DNA from 4 places in the Rhizobium leguminosarum genome. Region 1 is predicted to be linked to each of the others. Evidence: predicted binding sites of a transcription regulator. Region 1 holds the regulator's gene; each other region holds the start of a gene.
What was found. Region 1 encodes PhoB, which activates phosphate uptake and scavenging genes when phosphate is short. Its sites were predicted from a motif close to TGTCATNNANCTGTCAT; they were not measured.

Region 1 (3,853 bases):
GCAGCCTTGATGCCGAGCAAAAGGCCCTCGCCGCGCACATCTTCGATCACGTCGGGATAACGATCCTTCAGCGAGGCGAGGCCCTGGCGGAAGACAAGTGCTACGTCGCGCACCTGCTGGAGGAAGCCATCGGCAAGGATGATGTCGAGCACGGCGCTGCCGACGGCCATGGCGAGCGGATTGCCGCCATAGGTCGAGCCATGCGTGCCGGCCTTCATGCCGGAGGCGGCCTCGGCCGTTGCGAGGCAGGCGCCGAGCGGGAAACCGCCGCCGATGCCCTTGGCGACAGCCATGATGTCGGGGGTGATGCCAGACCATTCATGGGCGAAGAGCTTGCCGGTTCGGCCGACGCCGGTCTGAACCTCGTCGAGGATCAACAGCAGGCCGTTCTCGTCGCAGAGCTGGCGAAGCGCCTTCATGAACTCAGGCGTGGCAGGACGGACGCCGCCCTCGCCCTGCACGGGCTCGATGAGGATGGCAGCCGTCGCCTCGGTGATCGCGGCGCGGACCGCTTCGATGTCGCCGAAAGCCACCTGATCGAAACCCGGCGCCTTGGGACCGAAACCTTCGAGATATTTTTCCTGGCCGCCGGCGGCGATCGTCGCCAGCGTCCGTCCGTGGAAGGCGCCTTCGAAGGTGATGATATGGAAACGCTCGGGATGGCCCTTGGAAAACTGATAGCGGCGCGCCGTCTTGATTGCGCATTCGAGCGCCTCGGCGCCTGAGTTGGTGAAGAACACCTTGTCGGCGAAAGTGGCGTCGGTCAGCCGTTTTGCCAGACGCTCCTGGCCGGGGATCTCATAGATGTTCGACAGGTGCCAGACCTTGTCGGCCTGCTCCTTCAATGCACCGACCACATGCGGATTGCTGTGGCCAACGGAGGTGACGGCGACGCCGGCGCCGAAATCGAGATATCGCTCGCCAGTTTCGGTGACCAGCCATACGCCCTCGCCTCGCTCGAACCGCAGCGGGGCACGAGAATAGGTGTCATAAAGCGGCGCGGCTTCAGCCATGGCGCGATCTCCATCAAAGTTGCCGGGCAATGACTCCGGCTAAGGAAACCAGGCCCGAAAAATCAAAAATGCCGCCTTGCGGCGGCGAGTGGCACTATTTCCTTTTCGCGCTGCAATGTCAACAAAACTGCGCCCTTAGCGTATGCAGCAAGGGTGTACAGCGGCATTTTCAGTCATCAACAGGCATTATTGCAGAAATGACACGCAGGGGCAGCAAGTTGGGGAAAACTACGAATTCGATTCATCCGGATTCATGCGACTCTTGTCACGGAGTCAGGCTCACACTAGGTTAAAGATCAATTACTAGACTGCATGCGGCGGAACTAGTCACCAAAATTGATCAAGCGTTTCTTGTTTCGGAGCTCCCGGGACAACGGTGAGGGATTCTGCCATCACCAACGCAAAAGGTGGAGACAGGGCATGAACTGGACAGACGAGCGGGTCGAGAAACTCAAGAAGCTTTGGGCCGAAGGACTGAGCGCCAGCCAGATCGCGGCACAACTTGGCGGGGTCAGCAGAAACGCGGTCATCGGCAAAGTGCACCGGCTGTGCCTTCCCGGCCGTGCCAAGGCCGGCGGCACCAACACTGCGGCGCGAACGCCGAAGCGCAACACATCGGCGCCGCGCGCACCGAACTACACCTCGCGGATCACGACCCGCACCGTCACCCGCCAGCAGGGCGCGACGATGCTGAAGGAAGAGATCGAGATCGAAACGATCGAGGAAATGGAATACGTGCCGAGAGGCAACGTGGTGGTGCCGATTTCGCGCCGCCTCGGCCTGACGGAACTGACCGAACGCACCTGCAAGTGGCCGGTCGGCGATCCGCTGAAGGACGACTTCCATTTCTGCGGCTGCGAGTCCCCCGACAATTCGCCTTATTGCGGCTATCACCAGAAGCTCGCCTACCAGCCGGTGAATGAACGCCGCCGGGCAGCGGCGCGGGCCAGCTGAACGCGGGCAACCATCGTTAGAATGCAGAAAACGGGCCGAGTGGCCCGTTTTTTTATGCGAGTGGATGTGAGCTCAGGTTCCTCCGTCATGCTCGGCCTTGTGCCGAGCATCTGATCACCTCAATTGCTTTGACGGAAAAACTTTATTTTCAAATACTTAACTTGGCGTGTGCAGATCCTCGGCACAAAGCCGAGGATGACGTCGCAGGTTTTGCCAGGGATTTGTCAGCAGGCTCATATGGAAGCCCTCAGGCTTCCATCGAATAACCGGCGCCGCGGACGGTGCGGATGACGTCCTGCATGTTGGAGAAATTCAGCGCCTTGCGCAGGCGGCCGACATGGACGTCGACGGTGCGCTCGTCAACATAGATATCGTGGCCCCAGACGCCATCGAGAAGCTGCGAGCGGGAGAAGACCCGGCCCGGCGACGACATCAGGAATTCCAGCAGGCGGAATTCGGTGGGGCCGAGGCGGACTTCGCGGCTCTTGCGATGGACGCGATGGGTTTCGCGGTCAAGCTCGATATCGCCGCATTTCAGCACCGTCGACAGCACCTCGGGACGGGCGCGGCGCAGCATCGCCTTGACGCGGGCAACGAGCTCGGGGGTCGAGAAGGGCTTGACGACATAATCGTCGGCGCCCGTCGACAATCCGCGGACGCGCTCGCTCTCCTCGCCGCGCGCCGTCAGCATGATGATCGGCAGTCGCTCGGTTTCCGGCCGCATGCGCAGGCGCCGGCAGAGCTCGATGCCGGAGACCCCCGGCAGCATCCAATCGAGGATGAGAAGATCGGGCGTGCGCTCCTGAAGCCTCATTTCGGCTTCGTCGCCACGAAGGATGGTATCGACCTCGAAGCCTTCCGCTTCGAGATTGTAGCGAAGAAGCACGCTGAGGGCTTCCTCGTCTTCAACAACTGCAACTCTCGGGATCATGCGTGTCGGTCTCCTCGCGCATCATCCTTAAATCAGGGGTGATTTAAGCAATTCATCCTGCGCAAATTCAGAAATTGGCTGCGACCTCTTTGCGCGCCCCGGACGGGCGCGCACGCAACTAACTATGCGGGCGGTTATTCCGTGACCGCGCCGACGGTGTTGGCGCTGTCGTCCTTCGGACGATCGCCTTCCGGCTGTGCGCCTGTCGTCATGTAAAAGATCGTCTCGGCGATGTTGGTGGCATGGTCGCCGATGCGCTCGATGTTCTTGGCGCAGAAGAGAAGATGCGTGCAGCTGGTGATGTTGCGCGGATCTTCCATCATGTAGGTCAGGAGTTCGCGAAACAGCGAGGTGTACATCGCGTCGATCTCGTTGTCGCGTTCACGGATCGCATTCGCCTTGTCGGCTGAACGATTGGTGTAGACATCGAGCACTTCCTTGAGCTGGACGAGCGCCAGCTCGGACAGATGCTCGAGGCCGCGGGCGAGCTTACGGGGAACGCCGGTGCTTTGGACGGCGATGACGCGCTTGGCGGTGTTTTTGCCGAGGTCGCCGACGCGTTCGAGATCGGCGGCGATGCGGATCGAACCCATGATTTCACGCAGGTCCGAGGCCATCGGCTGACGGCGGGCGATGGTGACGATCGCCTTGTCGCCGATTTCGCGTTCGGCGTGATCGAGGATCACATCGTCGGAGATGACCTTCTGCGCCAGCGCGGTATCGCCGTTGACGAGGGCGCGGACGGCTTCGCTGACCATCTGCTCGGCCAGGCCGCCCATTTCGGAAATCCGCCTGGACAGGAACTTCAGATCATCATCGTAGGCAGAAAAAATATGTGTCGATGCCATGGGGCTTTATCCTCGAATAACGGGAAGGCTTGGTGTCGCCAAAATCAACCGAAGCGACCCATGATGTAGTCCTGGGTGCGCGGATCGTCGGGATTGGTGAACATCTT
Region 2 (3,853 bases), 400 kb from region 1:
CCGCGTTCGAACCTGGCTCTGATAATGATCGAGGATGGTGCGGGAGCCCTCCTGCAATCCGCTCAGAGGGTCCGCGCCGGCCGAGTGCGCCATATGTGGCTTCCTTCTTGAAAAACGGCGGCATCATCATGATGCCGCCGCAAGACTGTCCAGACTTGAGGATCAGCCGCCGATAACCGCCTTACGGGCGTCGATGATCGTCTGGTAGAAGCTCTGGTCGACCGGCGCCCAGTCAACGTAGCCGCCGCCCGTGAACGATTCGAAGCAGCTCTTGTCTGTCTTCGGCAGTTCGGCGAAGTAGGTGGTAACCTTCTTCTGGATGTCGGCCGGCAGCTTCTGAGAAACCATCAGCGGACCGTTCGGGATGAGCGGCGACTTCCAGACTTCGACGATATCGTCCATGTCGAGCAGGCCCTTGGTGACCATCTGGTGCAGGTTGCCGGAGGAGTAGCCCTGCGCCCAGTCGCCCTGACCGGAACCGAAGGTGGTCCCGACGTCGAACTTTTTGTCGAGAACGCCGAGAACGAGGTTCTCGTGGCCGCCGCCGAAGCCGGTTTCAGAGAAGTACTGCTTGACTGGAGCGCCGGTGTCCTTCGGAAGGGCAACGTTAGGAACAAGATAGCCGGAAGTAGAGTCCGGATCGGCGAAGCCGAGCTTCTTGCCCTTGGCGTCGGCGAGCGTCTTGATGCCGGAATCCTTGCGGGCAACCATGATCGAGTAGTAGCCGGTCGAACCGTCGGCCTGCTTGGTGGTCAGTACCGGGGTAACGGCGTTCGGATCCTTGATATAGACCGCGGCGTAAGAGGCGGCGCCCATGACGGCGAGGTCGATCGTGCCGCCAAGGAGACCCTGGATGACGCCGTTGTAGTTCGGCGATGGGAAGAGCTGAACTTCAGAAACGCCGGTGGCAGCGATCAGGCCCGGCTTGACGCACTCGGTGCGGCGAACCTGGTCGGCCTCGTTTTCACCGCCATCGAGACCGATGCGGAGGACCTTGACGTCCTGGGCAGCAGCATTGCCGGCGAGGGCGGCGACGGCAATGGTTGCCATCAGGATCTTGCGGAATGCAGACATGGAAGTCTCCTTTTGTGACATGGTTTGTTTGTCAGTTGGTTTTCCGACCGTTGTCCCGTCGGCCGGAAACGGGTCAGTGCACGGCGGCTGCTTTGGCCACCCTGCCGGATGAGACATTCTCGGCGCGGCGCTTGGATTCGAGGCTGGTCGAGGTCAGCGTTTCGTCGATGCCGGCGCCATCCTTGTCGGTCCCGTAGATTTCCTTCACCGCTTCGGCGGTTAGCTCCGAAGGCTGGCCGTCGAAGACGACGCGGCCGCCGGCCATGCCGACGATGCGCTCACAATAGTTGCGGGCGGTATCGAGCGTATGAAGGTTGGTGATGACGGTGATGCCCTCGCGTTCGTTGATATCGCGTAGCGCATCCATGACGATCTTGGCGTTCAGCGGATCGAGCGAGGCGATCGGTTCGTCGGCAAGAACCATTTTCGGGTTCTGCATCAGCGCGCGGGCAATCGCCACGCGCTGCTGCTGGCCGCCGGAAAGCGTGCCGGCTGCCTGCAGCGCCGTCTGCTCGATGCCGAGGCGTTCGAGTGCTGCGATGGCATGCACGCGTTCCTCGCGGGTGAAGATGTTGAGCAGGCTTAGAAGCGTCGAGCGGTGGTTGAGGCGACCGAGCATGACATTAGTGAGAACGTCGAGGCGCGGCACCAGGTTGAACTGCTGGAAGATCATCGCGCAGTCGCGCTGCCAGTTGCGCAGCGCCTGGCCGCGAAGCCCGGAGACCTCCACGCCGGCGAAATGAACGGAGCCGGAGCTCGGCTCCTGAAGGCGGTTGATCATGCGCAGCAGCGTCGACTTGCCGGCGCCGGAGCGGCCGATGATGCCGACCATCTGGCCCTGAGGAATGTCGAGCGTGACGGAATCGACGGCAAGCTTTTTTCCGAAACGACGTGTGACATTCTTCAGTTCGAACATCATGCTCTTCCCTTTGCAATCCATGCCTTGATCAGCATCGCATTAGTCCCGCTTGATGAACCTCGCATGTCATATTTGTGTAAGTCCTGTCACAATTCTTCGCCCCTATATCGGGGGTTTTAACCGCCGTAGCGGGACAGGAAATCTTCCGCGTCCAGGTTGCGAAAATCCTCGAGCGCCTGGCGCAGCCGGTCATGCTCCCAATCCCACCAGGAAAGCCTGTCCATCCGTTCGCCGACCTCTCTTGGAAAGCGCTCGCGAATGAGTTTGGCCGGTACGCCGCCAACGATCGTATAGGGCGCGACGTCCTTCGAGACGACGGCGCCGGCTCCGATCACTGCGCCGTTGCCGATGCTGACGCCCGGCAGAATGGTCGCCCCGTGGCCGATCCAGACGTCGTTGCCGATCGTCACGCGGTTTGCGCGCCGCCAGGCGAAGAAGTCCGTTTCCACGTCGCCGTCCGGCCAGTAGTCGGCGGCGCGATAGGTGAAGTGATGCAGTGTCGCGCGCCAGGTCGGATGGTTGGTGGCGTTGATGCGCACGGCGGCGGCGATATTGACGAATTTGCCGATCGTCGCACACCAGACGGAGCCATCCTGCATGATGTAGGAATAGTCGCCGAAGCTGGCCTCGCTGATGCGGCAGCGTTCAGAGACCTCGGTATAGCGCCCGAAAGTGGAAGCGCTGACGGATGCCGTTTCATGAAAGTAGGGCTCTATGCCCAGCTTGCGGCTCATGCAGCGATCTTTCTGGGTGAGAATTGCTGGACGTCGAGGATGCGGTCGGCGACGGCTTCGCGCACTTCCTCGTCGTGGAAGATGCCGAGAAGGGCCACACCCGCCTTCTTCTTTTCCGCGATCATGCCGACGACGACGGCACGGTTCCTGGCATCGAGCGAGGCTGTGGGTTCGTCGAGAAGCAGGATCGTGTGATCGGTGATGAAGCCGCGTGCGATGTTGACGCGTTGCTGCTCGCCGCCGGAGAAGGTGGCGGGCGGAAGCTGCCAGAGCGTTTCCGGCAGATTGAGCCTGGCAAGCAGGGCGCCCGCCTTTTCCCGCGCCGTGACGGCGTCCTCGCCGCGTGCCACCAGCGGTTCGGCAACCACGTCGATCGCCGCGACGCGCGGCACGGTGCGCAGGAACTGGCTGACATAGCCAAGCGTATTGCGACGGACGTTGAGCACGGTGCGCGGATCGGTGGAGGCGAGATCGACGATGCGTCCGTCGTGGCGGATGAGGATCTGGCCGGTGTCGACGGCGTAATTGCCGTAGATCATCTTGAGCAGCGAGCTCTTTCCGATGCCCGACGGGCCGCCGAGCACGACGCACTCGCCCGAAGCGACGGAGAAGGCGACGTCGGAAACGACGGGTAGCTTGATGCCGTCGCGCAGATGCATCGTGAAGCTCTTCGAGACTTCGGAAACGACGAGGGGCGTTGCCATGATTTCTTCTTTCTGGTTCGGACCGTGCGCTCAGACCTGCAGGATCGAGGAGACGAGCAGCTGCGTATAGGGTTCGCGCGGGTCGTCGAGCACGCGGTCGGTGAGCCCCTGTTCGATGACGTAGCCGTCCTTCATCACCATCATCCGGTGCGAGAGAAGGCGGGCGACGGCGAGATCGTGGGTGACGATGATGGCCGAGAGACCGAGATCGTTGACGAGGCCGCGCACGAGATCGAGCAGGCGTGCCTGCACCGAGACGTCGAGGCCGCCGGTCGGTTCGTCCATGAAGACGAGGCGCGGGCCGGTGACGAGGTTGCGGGCGATCTGCAATCGCTGGCGCATGCCGCCGGAAAAGGCGCGCGGCTGGTCGTCGATGCGGTCGGCGTCGATCTCGACGCGTTCGAGCCAGTCGATCGCCGAAG
Region 3 (3,853 bases), 2.3 Mb from region 1:
TCGCTTTGACAAGCTGGCGCAACGGTCGGTCGAAGCCCGCGGCACCGCCGTGCAGCTCTTCGACGCGGTTATAGACGTCGCTGTCGGACTGCGCGAGAGCGCTTGAGCCGCCAAGGAGGATTGCTCCGAGCAGGAGAAGAGTTGCAGAAAGGCGTGACATCGAAGCCTCCGGGCAAATGGTAGCGCGACATTATGCGATCGGCGAGGATTCGCGCCTATCCAATTCTGGTGTTTCATCGCGGTTTCACGTATTAAAAAAATCTATCCAGGCTTCTTGACGACTTGATCGGTTTATCGCATAAACCTCACGAACCGTACCGTACGGTACGTATATGGGAGCCATGACCGTGTCCGTCGATACCGCAGAGCCGAGCGAATTTTCGCCGCGCCAGAACGCCGTTCTGGAGCAGGCGCTGCAGTTGCTCGTCGATGGCGGCGAGAAGGCGCTGACGACCTCGGGTGTGGCGCGCGCTGCCAATTGCTCGAAGGAAAGCCTCTACAAGTGGTTCGGCGATCGCGACGGGCTGCTGTCGGCGATGATCGCCTATCAGGCCAGCAAGGTGCGCACCTTCGAGCGCAACGGCGAGCGGCTGACGGCGGCGAGCCTGCACGACCATGTGGTCATTTTTGCGCGTGACTTGCTGGAGGTGCTTGCCGGCGACGTCTCGCTCGCGCTCAACCGGCTGGCGATCGGGCAGTCGAACCGCGACGGCTCGAAGCTCGGCAAGCTGCTGCTCGAGCGCGGCCGCCGTCAGATCGACCGGCGCGCCATGGCGTTGATCGACGCCGGCAAAAGGGCAGGGCTCCTGCGTTTTTCCGATGCCGACGAGGCTTATCACACGCTTTACGGCCTTGTTGTCTCCGACCTGCATGTGCGCATGCTGCTCGGCGAACCAGGCCTCAAGGATACCGCACGCCAGGCGGAGAGGGCGGTCACCGCCTTCCTCCGGCTTTATGGCACGGACAAGGTTCTGGCGGAGATACCGGTTCTCGGCTGATTCCGCTTTAATGACAGTCAACAAGACAAGCAAAGGGAAGGAACTTCAAATGCGCGTCTATTACGATCGTGATGCCGATCTCAACCTCATCAAGGCCAAGAAGGTCGCCGTCATCGGCTATGGTTCGCAGGGCCGTGCCCATGCGCTGAACCTCAAGGACAGCGGCGCCCAGAACGTCGTCATCGCACTCAAGGCCGGTTCGCCGACCGTCAAGAAGGCCGAAGCCGATGGCTTCAAGGTCATGACGGTTGCCGAAGCTGCCGCCTGGGCGGACCTGATGATGATGGCGACCCCGGACGAACTGCAGGCCGACATCTACAAGGCCGACATCGCCGGCAACATCCGCGATGGTGCAGCCATCGCCTTCGCTCACGGCCTCAACGTTCACTTCGGCCTCATCGAGCCGAAGGCTTCGGTCGACGTCGTCATGATCGCACCCAAGGGCCCGGGCCACACGGTTCGCGGCGAATACCAGAAGGGCGGCGGCGTTCCTTGCCTCGTTGCCGTTCACCAGAACGCTTCCGGCAATGCGCTTGAACTCGCTCTCTCCTACGCCTGCGGCGTCGGCGGCGGCCGTTCAGGCATCATCGAAACCAACTTCCGCGAAGAGTGCGAAACCGACCTCTTCGGCGAACAGGTCGTTCTCTGCGGCGGTCTCGTCGAGCTCATCCGCGCCGGTTTCGAAACGCTCACCGAAGCCGGTTACGCGCCTGAGATGGCCTATTTCGAGTGCCTGCACGAAGTGAAGCTCATCGTCGACCTGATTTATGAAGGCGGCATCGCCAACATGAACTACTCGATCTCCAACACGGCCGAGTGGGGCGAATATGTCTCCGGTCCGCGCATCATCACTGCCGAGACCAAGGCCGAGATGAAGCGCGTCCTCAAGGACATCCAGACCGGCAAGTTCACGTCCGACTGGATGCAGGAATACCGCGCCGGCGGCTCGCGCTTCAAGGGCATCCGCCGCCTGAACGACAGCCACCCGATCGAAGAAGTCGGCGCGAAGCTGCGCGGCATGATGCCCTGGATCGGCAAGAACAAGCTGGTCGACAAGTCGGTCAACTAAGCGATTTTCCGCGCCGCATCGAACCTGGTTCATGCGGCGCGCTTTGCGGTTATCCTCCGTGCATGTCGTCCTGCCAAGCCGTTGCCATCGGTAGCGGCTTTCCGCTTGCGCCGGGCTAACCGGACAAGAGCACGCAACGGTCGAAGCGTCGGGCTGCAACGTCAGCGGCCGGAGCCATGATGACGAGATCGCAGGCGTCCCAAAAGACGCGACCCGTTGCCGAGCCGGCGCGCAGCCGTGCGAGAACAATCCAGCCGTCCGGGTCGTCCAGCTCGCCAAAGCCTTGCGAGGCGGCGAGGCTTGATGCCTCTGCGCGACACGAGAGGCCTCCCTGGACCGTGGCATGGCCACGCATCTGGTGGACCTGAGGCGTCGCAAACCCGGCATAGGGACCGGTCAAGGCGCGCTCGAAAGCCTCATTCGTGTCGGAGAGCTCATCGAGCGATCCATTGTCTCATCTTCATGACGCAGGAATCATAGGGCGGTGGCAACGTGCCGACCACGGCAATGCCCGGTCTGGCCTTCATTGAGCCGTGTCGCTTCCGCGCGCGCGCGCGAGAGAGAGAGAGAGAGAGAGAGAGAACAGCATCCCCAAGACGTTCCTGTCGCAAAACCGTAATATCGTGCCTCTAGGTTTAGAACGGATCTAAAACAAGACAATTTGACACCAGTTTTTAACCGTGGAGGCATTGGATGAACGAGCATCTTTCCCAGAGGATTTTCCCGACGACTCAGCTCGAAGACGCGGATGGTGACGGCCACAACACCAGCGCCAATCCGACGATGGGTGAAATCATCGGCAAGCGTTTTTCACGCCGCAGTTTTCTGCAGGGCTCGCTTGCCGTTTCCGCCATTGCAGCCACGGTAAGCCCGATCGCGCTGATGAGCGCGGACGAGGCGCGCGCTGCAGACAATAAAGGCTCTGCCTTCAACTTCTCCGAAGTGGAGGCCGGCGTCGATCACAAGCATCATATCGCTGAAGGTTATGATGCCGATATTCTGCTGCGCTGGGGCGATGCCGTGCTGCCGGGTGCCCCGCAATTCGATCCGGCGAAGCAGACGGCCGATGCACAGAGCAAGCAGTTCGGCTACAACAACGATTATGTCGGCTTCATTCCGCTCGACGGTTCGTCCGAACATGGCTTGCTCGTCGTCAATCATGAATACACGAACCCGCACCTGATGTTTCCCGGCCTCGTCCAGGTGATCGACGGCAAGATCAAGCAGGGCGCGCTCAGCAAGGAGCAGGTGGATGTCGAGATGGCGGCCCACGGCGGCACTATCGTCGAGATCCGCAAGATGGGTGGCAAGTGGCAGGTCGTCGCCGACGGCAAGTATAATCGCCGCATCACCGCCAACACGCCGATGGAAATTACCGGCCCCGCCGCCGGAAACGACCGCTTGAAGACCAGTGCCGACGCGACCGGCACCCGCGCCATCGGCACGATCAACAACTGCGCTGGCGGCGTCACGCCCTGGGGCACATACATCATGGCCGAAGAGAACTTCCACGGCTATTTCTCCGGCGCGCTGCCGGAAGGTCATAAGGAAGCCCCGAACTATAAGCGTTACGGCGTTCCGGAAGGCGCCTACGAGTGGGCCAATTTCTACGACCGCTTCGATCTTTCCAAAGAGCCGAACGAGCCGAACCGTTTCGGCTGGATCGTCGAGGTCGACGTCATGGACCCGACGTCGGCGCCGAAGAAGCGAACCGCGCTCGGCCGCACCAAACACGAGGGCGCCGAGTCGATCGTCGCCAAGAACGGCAAAGTCGTCTTCTATCTCG
Region 4 (3,853 bases), 1.8 Mb from region 1:
AAAAAGACGTCGATTCTGCCAAAACCGGCGCGTTTGCGGGGAATTCTATGTGGTTTTGGCGACGGTCAGATGGAAAAACATTGTCTCCCGATCAAAATCCCATCGGAAACGGAAAAACTCATGTATTTTCGCAACTGCGAATACACGTCACGCTGAGGTGAAAATATAGGCAATTGCCTAAATAGAGTCCTTCTCTTTGGTATTTCAGGCGGTTGTTTTTTAGGCGTTTTTTGATTGAATAGGATGATGACCAAACATCCGTCCGACCTTCTTCTCACGCCTGCCGAAATGGCCGCCGTCGACGCGGCCGCTGCCGCATCCGGCATCGACTCCTTCGGCTTGATGGAGAGGGCAGGTGCCGCGGTCGCGGCCGCTGCTCTGCGCCTTCATCCCGGAGCTTTACGTTTCGTCGCACTCTGCGGGCCCGGCAACAATGGCGGCGACGCCTATGTCGCAGCCCGCCATCTGCAGCAGAGCGGGGCGAGGGTGGCGCTCTTCCACCTTGGCGATCCCTCCAGGCTGAAGGGCGATGCCGCCCGCGCCCGCATCGGCTGCGCATTGGAGGGACAGGAACTCGGCCTCTATCGGCCGGAAACCGGCGACGTCTTCATCGATGGCCTGTTCGGGGCGGGGCTTGGCCGCGCGGTGTCGGCCGATGTGCGCGCGCTGATCCGCCGCGTCACCGAGGCCGCTATTCCCGTGCTCGCCATTGATCTGCCCTCCGGCCTTGATGGTCGCACCGGCAAGGTGCTGGGTACTGCTTTCCGGGCCTGCAACACCATCACCTTCATGACCCGCAAGCCCGGCCATCTGCTGATGCCGGGCAGGGAGCTTTGCGGTGAATTGGAGGTCTTCGACATTGGTATCCCCGCCCGCATCGTCAGGGCTGAAGCAGGCGGCGTCATCGCCGAGAACACGCCGGATGCCTGGAAGAGTGCGCTGCCGGCCGAGCATCTGGAAACCCATAAATACAAGCGCGGTCATCTGGTCGTCTTCTCAGGTGAGGCCGACAAGACGGGTGCGGCGCGCATATCGGCAATCTCTGGCCTGAAGGCCGGCGCCGGCCTGGTGACGATCGCCGCCCCCCGCGCGGCGATGGCCGCCAATGCCGCGCATCTGACCGCCGTCATGCTGCATGCCATCGACGATGAGGCCGATCTCGGCGACTGGCTCTCCGACAAGCGGCTGCAGACCTTCGTCCTCGGCCCCGGTTTCGGCATCGGCGCCAGGGCGCGTAGCTTCGTCTCGGCCCTTGCCGATCGTCATCTGGTGCTCGATGCCGACGGCATCTCCTCGTTTAAGGATGATCCGCAACAGCTGTTTGATCTTTTCCGGGGTGAGCCGCGTCTGGTGCTGACGCCGCACGAGGGAGAATTTGCGCGGCTCTTTCCCGATATCGGCGGCGACGACGCGCTCGGCAAGGTGGACAAGGCTGTGGCCGCCGCCCGCCGCGCCAATGCCGCGATCATTTACAAAGGAGCCGATACCGTCATTGCTGCGCCTGATGGACGTGCGCTGATCAATACCAACGCTCCCGTCTGGCTCGCCACCGCCGGTTCCGGCGACGTGCTTGCCGGCATCATCGGCGGCTTGCTCGCCCAGGGCCTGCCGGCCTTCGAGGCCGCGGCTGCCGGCGTCTGGCTGCATGGCGAGGCCGGCCAACGCGCCGGCAAGGGGCTGACGGCGGAGGAGCTTGCCGCCGAGGTATTGCCGCTTTAGCGCTGCCGCATCCTCTTGCACCTCGAACGCAGAAGCAATCCGCACCGTCGGTCTGGCCGTAGCGCGGGCCGCGTTGTTTTACCATTGTAAATGCGGCCGATGTGTCAGTTGAGTGACGGTTTTATTTCGAATTTTTAGAGCGACATCGATCAGCCAAAGAATGTCCTTCGCCGAGAATCAGCAACCCGCAAAACTAAACTGTCATTAAAATGTTAATGAATGGAAATACTTAGTGGTGGCAGGAATTCCTGTCGGCTGGACCACGGGTTCATACGGCTGGTCCCTGAGTTGATCTGGTTTGAATTCTGATCGAAGTGCGCAGTCAACGGTTGCGAGGGGAAGCGCCGATGGAACGTTTTTTTCGGCAAGTCCACAGAGTGACGACCGCCGCCGCCGGCTTTGGCGGACTTGCGGCAGTTGTCGGTTCGCTCTTCATCGCTCCTGCAGCCATGGCCGAGCCCATTCGCGGCGCCGGCTCCACATTCGCGGCACCCATCATCGCGAAGTGGGCCGAAATCTACGAGAAGGCGCGGATGGATGACGGCGACTTCAGCTCACCCGATTGGACGGTAGATTACGAGCTCGTCGGTTCGCTGGCAGGTCTGATGCGCCTTGATCAGCCGGAGCTGGATTTCGCTGCAACCGATGTGCCTGTCTCCCACGACGAGCTTTTGAAGCATGGCCGCCAGCAGTTTCCGATCGTGCTCGGCAGCGTGGCGATTGCCGTCAATCTTGACGGTATCGACAAGGGCCGCATCAACCTGACTGGCCCGCTGCTTGCGAATATCTATCTCGGCAAGATCCAGTCGTGGGCTGACCCTGCCATCAAGGCGATCAACCCGGAGATCAGCCTTCCCGATCAGAAAATCAGCCCGGTTACGCGCAAGGACGGATCAGGCACCACCTTCATGTTCACCGAATTCCTGTCCTCGGCAAGCCCGGAATGGAAGGCGGCACATGGAGCGGATACGCTGATCGCCTGGCCTGTGGGGACGAGTGTCGAGGGAACCGGGGATCTCATTCGCGCGGTGCAGGCAACCAAGGGGGCGATCGCCTATGCCGATTTTGGCCAGGTCGAGCGTGCAAACCTGCCCTATGCGGCCGTTCGAAACAAATCGGGCCAGTTCGTAAAACCGGGACCGGACGGCGTGCGGGCCGCCGCCGGCACCGTCTCATGGGATGAAGCGAAAGATTTTTCGGTGTCGCTCACGGATCAACCGGGAGAGGCGGTCTATCCGATCAGCGGGGCGACATTTGCCGTCGTTCCCATGAAGGGACAGGCGCCCAATCGCTATCGCCGCGTGCATGATTTTTTCCGTCTGGCCTTCGAGACAGGCAGTAAGGATGCCGAAGCGCTGGGCTACGTGCCTTTGCCGCCGCAGCTCGTCAGTCAGATCGTCAAATACTGGCTGAAGCATGATGCGTCCGCGAGCCAGTAATTCGTTCGCGCGCATGATACGCGGTCGGGACACCCCGACCATATGAAATCGGGCATGTGAGACGCGGGGGCGTCGTTGAAGCGCGCCATTTTGGCGCTAAGGGGGTAAGGCTAGTGAACATCGACATTTTCAAGGATATTCTTGTGCCTGTGATCGGCGGGCTGGGGATATTCATGCTCGGTCTGGAGTTCATGTCGAATGGCATCCAGGCACTCTCCGTCAACAAGATGCGCGCATTTCTCGCGAGAGCTGCAGGCACGCCGATCAAGGGCGTCATCGCGGGAACGCTCATCACCGGGGTCATCCAGTCATCGACGGCAATGACGGTCATGGTCGTCGGCCTCGTCAATGCCGGCGTTGTCGGGTTGCGTCCGGCGATCAGCGTCATCATGGGCGCCAATATCGGAACGACGCTCGGAAATGGCTTGATCGCCTTGCCGCTCGGTCCACTTGGCCTGATCTTTGCGGGTGTTTTTTCGCTGGTTTACTGCTTTGCTAAGAGCGAGCGCGTCCGCAACGTCGCGCTTGCCTGCATGGGTTTCGCGCTGATTTTCTACGGTCTCAATCTGATGACCGGCGGCCTTCGGCCGCTGCGCAACATACCGGAGGTCATGGACGTTCTGTCGACGTTGACCGCCGACTCCTATTACAACCTGATCAAATGCGTACTGATCGCCGCCGGCGTCACTGCGATG

Region 2: a site for PhoB is predicted at 2,058-2,074, ahead of phnC (phosphonate ABC transporter ATP-binding protein). Genes of this name have one in related genera too.
Region 3: a site for PhoB is predicted at 2,671-2,687, ahead of BA011_RS11845 (PhoX family protein). Genes of this name have one in related genera too.
Region 4: a site for PhoB is predicted at 1,821-1,837, ahead of pstS (phosphate ABC transporter substrate-binding protein PstS). Genes of this name have one in related genera too.

What each region holds. Positions count from the first base shown of each region.
Region 1 covers NZ_CP016286.1:4,632,820-4,636,672, reverse strand. The annotation lists gene BA011_RS22555 (aspartate aminotransferase family protein) at 1-1,013, opposite strand, end outside; gene BA011_RS22550 (GcrA family cell cycle regulator) at 1,434-1,967, shown strand; gene phoB (phosphate regulon transcriptional regulator PhoB) at 2,215-2,898, opposite strand; gene phoU (phosphate signaling complex protein PhoU) at 3,033-3,746, opposite strand; gene pstB (phosphate ABC transporter ATP-binding protein PstB) at 3,791-3,853, opposite strand, start outside.
Region 2 covers NZ_CP016286.1:4,229,518-4,233,370, forward strand. The annotation lists gene phnE (phosphonate ABC transporter, permease protein PhnE) at 1-93, opposite strand, end outside; gene phnD (phosphonate ABC transporter substrate-binding protein) at 163-1,074, opposite strand; gene phnC (phosphonate ABC transporter ATP-binding protein) at 1,148-1,990, opposite strand; gene BA011_RS20530 (DapH/DapD/GlmU-related protein) at 2,110-2,727, opposite strand; gene phnL (phosphonate C-P lyase system protein PhnL) at 2,724-3,431, opposite strand; gene phnK (phosphonate C-P lyase system protein PhnK) at 3,462-3,853, opposite strand, start outside.
Region 3 covers NZ_CP016286.1:2,359,815-2,363,667, reverse strand. The annotation lists gene BA011_RS11865 (hypothetical protein) at 1-160, opposite strand, end outside; gene BA011_RS11860 (TetR/AcrR family transcriptional regulator) at 333-998, shown strand; gene ilvC (ketol-acid reductoisomerase) at 1,048-2,067, shown strand; gene BA011_RS11850 (hypothetical protein) at 2,183-2,467, opposite strand; gene BA011_RS11845 (PhoX family protein) at 2,761-3,853, shown strand, end outside.
Region 4 covers NZ_CP016286.1:1,412,687-1,416,539, forward strand. The annotation lists gene BA011_RS07165 (bifunctional ADP-dependent NAD(P)H-hydrate dehydratase/NAD(P)H-hydrate epimerase) at 247-1,719, shown strand; gene pstS (phosphate ABC transporter substrate-binding protein PstS) at 2,067-3,158, shown strand; gene BA011_RS07175 (Na/Pi cotransporter family protein) at 3,272-3,853, shown strand, end outside.